Regions from separate parts of the Jeongeupia sacculi genome, predicted to be linked through region 2. Evidence: predicted binding sites of a transcription regulator. Region 2 holds the regulator's gene; each other region holds the start of a gene.

What was found. Region 2 encodes FNR, which switches genes on or off when oxygen is low (the NO sensors DNR and NnrR bind a similar motif). Its sites were predicted from a motif close to TTGATNNNNATCAA; they were not measured.
Region 1: ubiU (ubiquinone anaerobic biosynthesis protein UbiU) is a predicted target of FNR. The motif match lies at 1,461-1,474, and genes of this name have one in related genera.
Region 3: JLC71_RS12685 (ribonucleoside triphosphate reductase) is a predicted target of FNR. The motif match lies at 953-966, and genes of this name have one in related genera.

The regions. Positions count from the first base shown of each region.
Region 1 covers NZ_AP024094.1:2,923,251-2,925,518, reverse strand. The annotation lists gene JLC71_RS14080 (U32 family peptidase) at 1-404, opposite strand, end outside; gene ubiU (ubiquinone anaerobic biosynthesis protein UbiU) at 407-1,405, opposite strand; gene gnd (phosphogluconate dehydrogenase (NAD(+)-dependent, decarboxylating)) at 1,698-2,268, shown strand, end outside.
Region 2 covers NZ_AP024094.1:1,310,775-1,313,042, forward strand. The annotation lists gene hemN (oxygen-independent coproporphyrinogen III oxidase) at 1-336, opposite strand, end outside; gene fnr (fumarate/nitrate reduction transcriptional regulator Fnr) at 492-1,235, shown strand; gene JLC71_RS06095 (hypothetical protein) at 1,242-1,946, shown strand; gene JLC71_RS06100 (phasin family protein) at 2,035-2,268, opposite strand, start outside.
Region 3 covers NZ_AP024094.1:2,656,025-2,658,292, forward strand. The annotation lists gene JLC71_RS12685 (ribonucleoside triphosphate reductase) at 1-843, opposite strand, end outside; gene JLC71_RS12690 (quinone oxidoreductase family protein) at 1,104-2,078, shown strand; gene JLC71_RS12695 (YqiA/YcfP family alpha/beta fold hydrolase) at 2,088-2,268, shown strand, end outside.

The DNA of each region.
Region 1 (2,268 bases), 1.6 Mb from region 2:
AACCAGCGGCTCGCGCCGGCGGCGGTGAACCAGTCCAGCGCCGCACCGTTGTAGATGTTCAGCTGCGGCCCGGCGACGAAGGGCCGGCCGGCGTCGCGCGCCAGTTTGACCGCGCCCAGATCGTTGGCCTCGATCGGATGGCCCGATTCGATCAGCTTTTTCAGCCCGATCAAATCGCCGCTCGATTCAAGCAGCGCCTGCGAGCTGAGCACGACCTGTTTGCCGGCGGCGGACAGGTCGGCGGCCAGCGCCAGCCAGTCGGCCAGCTTGAGTTCGTGTCGACGCGCGCAGACGACTTCGCCAAGGTAAACGGTATCGACCGGCCAGCCAGCGGCCTCGGCGTAGAAATCGAGCGTGGTCTGGCGCGACCAGTAGTACAGCAAGGGTCCGAGCGTTAATTGCATGTTCATCTCCACGGCCGGTTATAGGCGCCGAGCGTTTGCTGGTGGCCTTCGGATAGCGGCGCCAAGGTATCGAGCCATGCCGGCTTGACGCTGTAGCGGGCGTCGCCGGCGGCGTCGATCGCCGCGCGCAGGGTTTTGGTCACCGCGGTCACGTAAGCCGGGCTGCGCTGGCGGCCCTCGATCTTGATCGCGGCAACGCCGATGCGCATCAGCTCGGGCAGCACCGCCAGCGTGTTGAGGCTGGTCGGTTCTTCCAGCGCGTAGTAGGTATCGCCCTCGACATCGAAACGGCCCTTGCACAAGGTCGGATAACCGGCGGGCTCGCCTTCGCCGTAGCGGTCGATCAGGATGCCGGCGAGGCGCGCGTCCATCGCCTTGCCTTGCGGCTCCCAGCGCACGAACGCCGCCGGCGAGCACACGCCGTGGGTGTTCGGCGACTGGCCGGTGGCGTAGCTCGACAGGATGCAGCGGCCTTCGGCCATCACGCACAGGCTGCCGAAGCCGAAGACCTCGATCTCGACCGGCGTCTTGGCGATCACCGCCTCGACCTGCGGCAAGGTCAGTACCCGCGGCAATACGGCGCGGCGCACGCCGAAACACTCGTGCGCCAGCTTGATCGCGTCGGCATTGGTCGCCGAGCCCTGTACCGACAGATGCAGCCGCAGTTGCGGATGGCTGCGGTGCGCGTAAGCCAGCAGCCCCATGTCGGCGAGGATGACCGCGTCGACGCCGAATTCGGCGGCCTTGTCGATCGCGCCGTGCCATTCGGCCAGGCGCCCGGCCTGGGCGTAGGTATTGATCGCAACCAGCACCTCGCGGCCGCGCGCATGCGCATAGGCGATACCCTCGCGCACCTGCGCATCACTGAAATTCAGCCCGGCAAAGTTGCGCGCGTTGGTGGCGTTCTTGAAGCCGAGGTAAACCGTGTCGGCACCGTGATCGATCGCGGCTTTCAACGCCGGCAGGCTGCCGGCGGGACAGACGAGCTGCGGCTTGGACATGGGCTCTCCCTGTGTATTTGGGGCGAGAACATAGCCCTGCGATGACAAGAGAGACTTAATCCAGATCAAGCTTTCGCGGATGTGCCGCAATGCAGCGTAACGAAGTGTTTGCCACTACGGCGCAAACCCGATGCGATAATCCCGGATGTACTTGCTCGGCCAAGCTGCCAGACTAGCCGTCTTGGCGGCACAAAAGCCGCATCAGTGGGCGCGTCCAGCAGGCGCCGCCCGCCCTGCGGGCCCGGCACGGTGAACACCGCGCCCTGGCCCGCGTCAGAAAAAGGACATACGCATGAACATCGCACTTATCGGTCTTGGCAAGATGGGCGGCAATATGGCCCGCCGGCTCGCTCGCAGCGGCGCCACCGTCTACGGCTTCGACGTCAGCGCGGACACCCGCGCGCAACTGTCGGCCGAGAACTCCAACATCCTCGGCTTTGAATCGGTCGAAGCGCTGATCGCCGAACTGCCGGCGCCACGCGTCGTCTGGCTGATGCTGCCGTCGGGCGAGATCAGCGAGTCGATGTTCGACAAGCTCAAGGGCCTGCTCGCACCGGGCGACCTCGTCGTCGACGGCGCCAATGCGATGTACAAGGACAGCCAGCGCCACGCGGCCGAGCTGAACGCCATCGGCATCAAATTCGTCGATGCCGGCGTATCGGGCGGCGTCTGGGGTCTGGCCAACGGCTATACGATCATGCTCGGCGGTGACAAGGATGCGGTGGCGCAGGTCGAACCGTTCATCAAGCTGCTGGCGCCGGGCCCGGATCTGGGCTGGATCCACTGTGGCCCTGCCGGTTCGGGTCACTACACCAAGATGGTTCACAACGGCATCGAGTACGGCATGATGCAGGCGTTTGCCG
Region 2 (2,268 bases):
CAATTGTTTGACGCGGGGCTTGTACGGCAGCACCGCACACTGCAGATCCATTTCTTGCTCAAGATAATCCAGATAGCGTTCGGCGCGGCTGCGATCCTTGGTAATGATCTTGTTACAGGCGCAGTAGTAGCAAATGGTGTCGCAGAACGGAATGTGAAAATACAGCGACAAGGGATGGGTGAGCGTTCCCGGTTGCAACTGCGCCAGTCGACCAAGATAATTCCCGGGCGCCATTGCGCCGAAACGGTCTGCAGTCGGGTACGATGTGTATCGCGGCCCCTTGCCGTCGTGCCGCTGGATCAGCGCACGGTCAAATTCGATTTGTTGATGTGTCATTGTGGGCGCCTGGTGGTATTTTGCTCGGTTGTGCTCTAACGCAAGCTTGCCGATAATCAACGTATGCAATCTTGATGGCGATCAATACCCAATTATCCGGCTAACGGTAATCGGTCAGCCCGCCGTCATTGCCCACCTACCAGCTGAGCGCCGCCATGCAACAAGCCCTTCAGTCTCGCGATATCACCTTCAAACAACTGCGCCAAGCCTGCTCGAACTGCAGCTTGCGCGAACTCTGCCTGCCCAATGAGTTGAGCGCTGAGGAAATGAAGCAAGTCGACGAACTGATCGGCCAGGGCAAGCCGATCAAGCGCGGCGAAGCGCTATACCGGGCCGGCGAACCTTTTCGTGCGCTGTACGCGGTTCGCGTCGGCTTCTTCAAGACCAGCGTGGTATCTGAAGATGGCCGTGAACAGGTCACCGGCTTTCACATGAGCGGCGAGCTGATGGGCATGGATGCCATCAGCGCCGATCATTACACCTGCGACGCCGTCGCCCTGGAAGACAGCGAAGTGTGCGAACTTCCCTTCGAAGAGATGGAAGCGCTGTCACGCAAGGTTCCGGTGCTGCAGCGCCATTTCTATCGGGTGATGAGTCGGGAAATCGTCCGCGATCACGGCGTCATGCTCTTGCTGGGCAATATGAAAGCCGAAGAACGCATCGCGGCCTTCCTGCTGAATCTGTCGCAACGGTTCCAGGTACGCGGGTATTCGTCGATGAGTTTTCACCTGCGCATGACGCGTGAGGAAATCGGCAGCTACCTTGGCCTAAAACTTGAAACAGTCAGCCGCACGCTGTCCAAGTTCCAGGATCAAGGCCTGATCAAGGTACAAAACCGGCTGATCGAATTGCACGACGTTGATGGGCTCAAACTGCTCGTCAACAACTGCCAAAGCTGATTGCCGGTGGCGCCTTCCATTCTGGTTCTGGCGCCGCCAACGCTGATCGACCTGCTCCGGGCCCGTACTGAAGAACGTTTCGCGGGCGGGATCAGCTGGTTTTCGCTCGCTGCGCCACCCGCATCCGCAGACCTGCACGCCGCCGGCGTGATCGTGCTGATCAACGTCAACCTCGATGATTTTTCACAATGGCGGTGCCGCCTTGGCGAACATGTGCCACTCGTGGATATGGTCGCGCATGGTGACCCGCAACAGGCACGGCAGCATGGCTGGATGATCGGCGCCGGCGGCCCGAGCGGTGCGGTTCAAGCGGCTACGCGACTACTTGATGCGCTATCACCATCAAGGCCTCGCGCCTGGCTGCATCTTGGCAATGCCAGTGCAGGGGCCTTTATCGCTGCCCTGTTGCAGCGATGGCAGCATCAATCGCTCGCCATTCTCGGCTGGCTCGGCGGCACGAGCAGTGCGCAATGGGCCTACGATCCAGCCATCTGGCAATGCCTCACCCAAAGCACGCTTAACCAGACGCGCGAGCATGCGGCACACTATCTCGGCTTGGTTGAAAACCTGCCGTTCGAGCCGGCTCATCCCATTCCCGCGCCACTGCAACAGGTCCTGCCCGATCAGCCTCATGGCCTCATGGCACCGGCGACGACACTGGCGCATATGCTGCTTAGTTTGCCAGCGGTTGCGCCGGCCGCGCCAAGCTGATTTCTGGATCGTCAAATAGAAAGAGCCGCCTCAAAAGGCGGCTCTTTTAGCAAGCGTTCTCGCGAACGCTACAACCACATCCGATCAATCAGGCAGTCGCCTTGCGAGCAGCAGCCTTGACGGTTTGTTCGGCACCGCTGGTCGTGGCTTCGACAAAGTCGCTAGCCAGCTTTTGCGTGGTCTTGGCAACGGCATCATAGGCATTGCTGGCGGTTTCAACCGCACTGCGCAGTGCGCTCACAGCCGCGCCGGTACCAGCCGGTGCATTCTGGATCGCGGTGTCGAGCGTACCCACCAGATCCTTGTTGAACGACAGCACTTG
Region 3 (2,268 bases), 1.3 Mb from region 2:
CGGGCACACCCAGTCGAAGGTCAGGTTGGTGAACGGCGTTTGCGTGCCCCAACGACTCGGCACGTTCAGGTTGTAGATCAGCTCCTGGATGTGCTGCTTGACCTCCTCGTACGACAGATCGTCGACGCGGATGAACGCCGCCATATAGGTATCGAACGACGAGAACGCCTGCGCGCCGGCCCATTCGTTCTGCAGCGTGCCGAGGAAGTTGACGATCTGCCCGACGGCGCTGCCCATGTGCTTGGGCGGCGTGGCCTCGACCTTGCCCGGCACGCCGTTGAAGCCTTCGGTCAGCAGGCGCCGCAGCGACCAGCCGGCGCAATAACCTGAGAGCATGTCCAGATCATGTACATGGATCGCGCCCGAGCGGTGCGCGGCGCCGATTTCGGGCGGATACACATGGTTGAGCCAGTAATTGGCGATCACCTTGCCGCTGGTATTGAGGATCAGCCCGCCAAGACTGTAGCCCTGGTTGGCGTTGGCATTGACGCGCCAGTCCGAGCGGTCGAGGTATTCGTTGATGCTGGCGCCGACGTCGACCACGGTGCGGGTATCGGCACGCAGACGCGCATGCGCTTCGCGGTAGGCGATATAGGCACGCGCGGTTTTCAGGTGGCCGGCGGCGAGCAGCGTTTCCTCGACCGCGTCCTGGATCGCCTCGATCGACGGCGTGGTGTCGGCGGCCAGGTGGTTGAGTACCGTGACCGCGAGCGCGTGCGCCCAGTCGGTATCGAATTCGCCGCTGGCCTTGCCGGCCGCGGCGATCGCGGCGGCGATTTTATCGGCGGCAAACGGCGCGACGCGGCCGTCGCGCTTGGTCACATACTGGGGAGTGTGGGTCATCAGAGTTATCAACTATTCATCAACAATTTATCAACATGTGGTGCATTAGCGCCGTATGGACACAATATATTGTGTTGATCGCCGCCTTGCCTAATCAAGCCAAGCCCGCTTGATCAAGGTCAAACCCGGCGCGCACCGGGCTTGCCAAGCATCGCGCGCAGGCTGATATGCCAAGCGAATCCGGCGTATGCTTGCGGCACTATTGCCGGCCGTTCGTAGCACGACCCCGCTAGAATGTAACCAGCCATTCAGGACTACATATGAATACGCAAGCCATACGCATCCATCAGCACGGCGATCCCGATGTGCTGCAGCTGGAAACCATCACGCTGGCCGCCCCCGCCGCCGGTGAGGTGCTGATCCGCCAGACGGCGATCGGTGTCAATTTCATCGATACCTATCACCGCAGCGGCCTGTATCCGCTGGCGATGCCGACCGGTCTCGGTCAGGAAGCCTGCGGCGTGGTCGAGGCGGTCGGCGACGGTGTGAAGGAATTCCGCCCCGGCGATCGCGTCGCCTACGCCGGCGGTACGCCGGGCGCGTACGCGCAGCACCGGATCGTCCCGGCCGCCAGGCTGGTGCCGGTGCCGGATACGATTTCCGACGACGTCGCCGCCGGCACGCTGCTGCGCGGCATGACGGCGCAATATCTGCTCAAGCGCACCTTCCCGCTCAAGGCCGGCCAGACGGTGCTGATCCACGCCGCCGCCGGCGGTGTCGGCCAGATCGCCAGTCAGTGGGCGCGCGCGCTCGGCGCCATCGTGATCGGCACCGCCGGCGGCACCGAGAAATGCGCGCTGGCGAGCCAATGGTGCGATCACGTCATCGACTACCGGGTTGATGACTTCGCCGCGCGCGTGCGCGAAATCACCCTGGGCGCCGGTGTGCCGGTGGTGTACGACGGCGTTGGCGCGGTCACCTTCGATGGTTCGCTCGACAGCCTGTCGCCACGCGGCATGATGGTCAGCTTCGGCAATGCCTCCGGCGCCGTGCCGCCGTTCTCGCCCAACCTTTTGGCGCAGAAAGGCTCACTCTTTTTGACCCGGCCGACACTGGGCCACTACACCGCGACACGCGACGAGCTGCTCGATACCGCCGAGGATTACTTCACCGCGATCGCACGCGGCTACGTCGTCGCCGAAATCGGCCAGCGCTTTGCCCTGGCCGATGCCGCCAAAGCACACCGCGAACTCGAAGCCCGCCGAACCACCGGCTCCACCCTGCTTCAGCCCTAGCGAGACGCCATGCCCGCCATTCACCTCGTGTATCTGCACGGCTTTCTTTCCAGCCCTTTTTCACAAAAGGCGCAGGACACCGCCGTGTGGATGGCCGAGCAGCAGCGGGCAGATTACTTCCATTGCCCGCAACTGCCGATGGACCCGCAGGCGGCATGCGAGGCGATCGAAACCACGATCACCCGGCTGC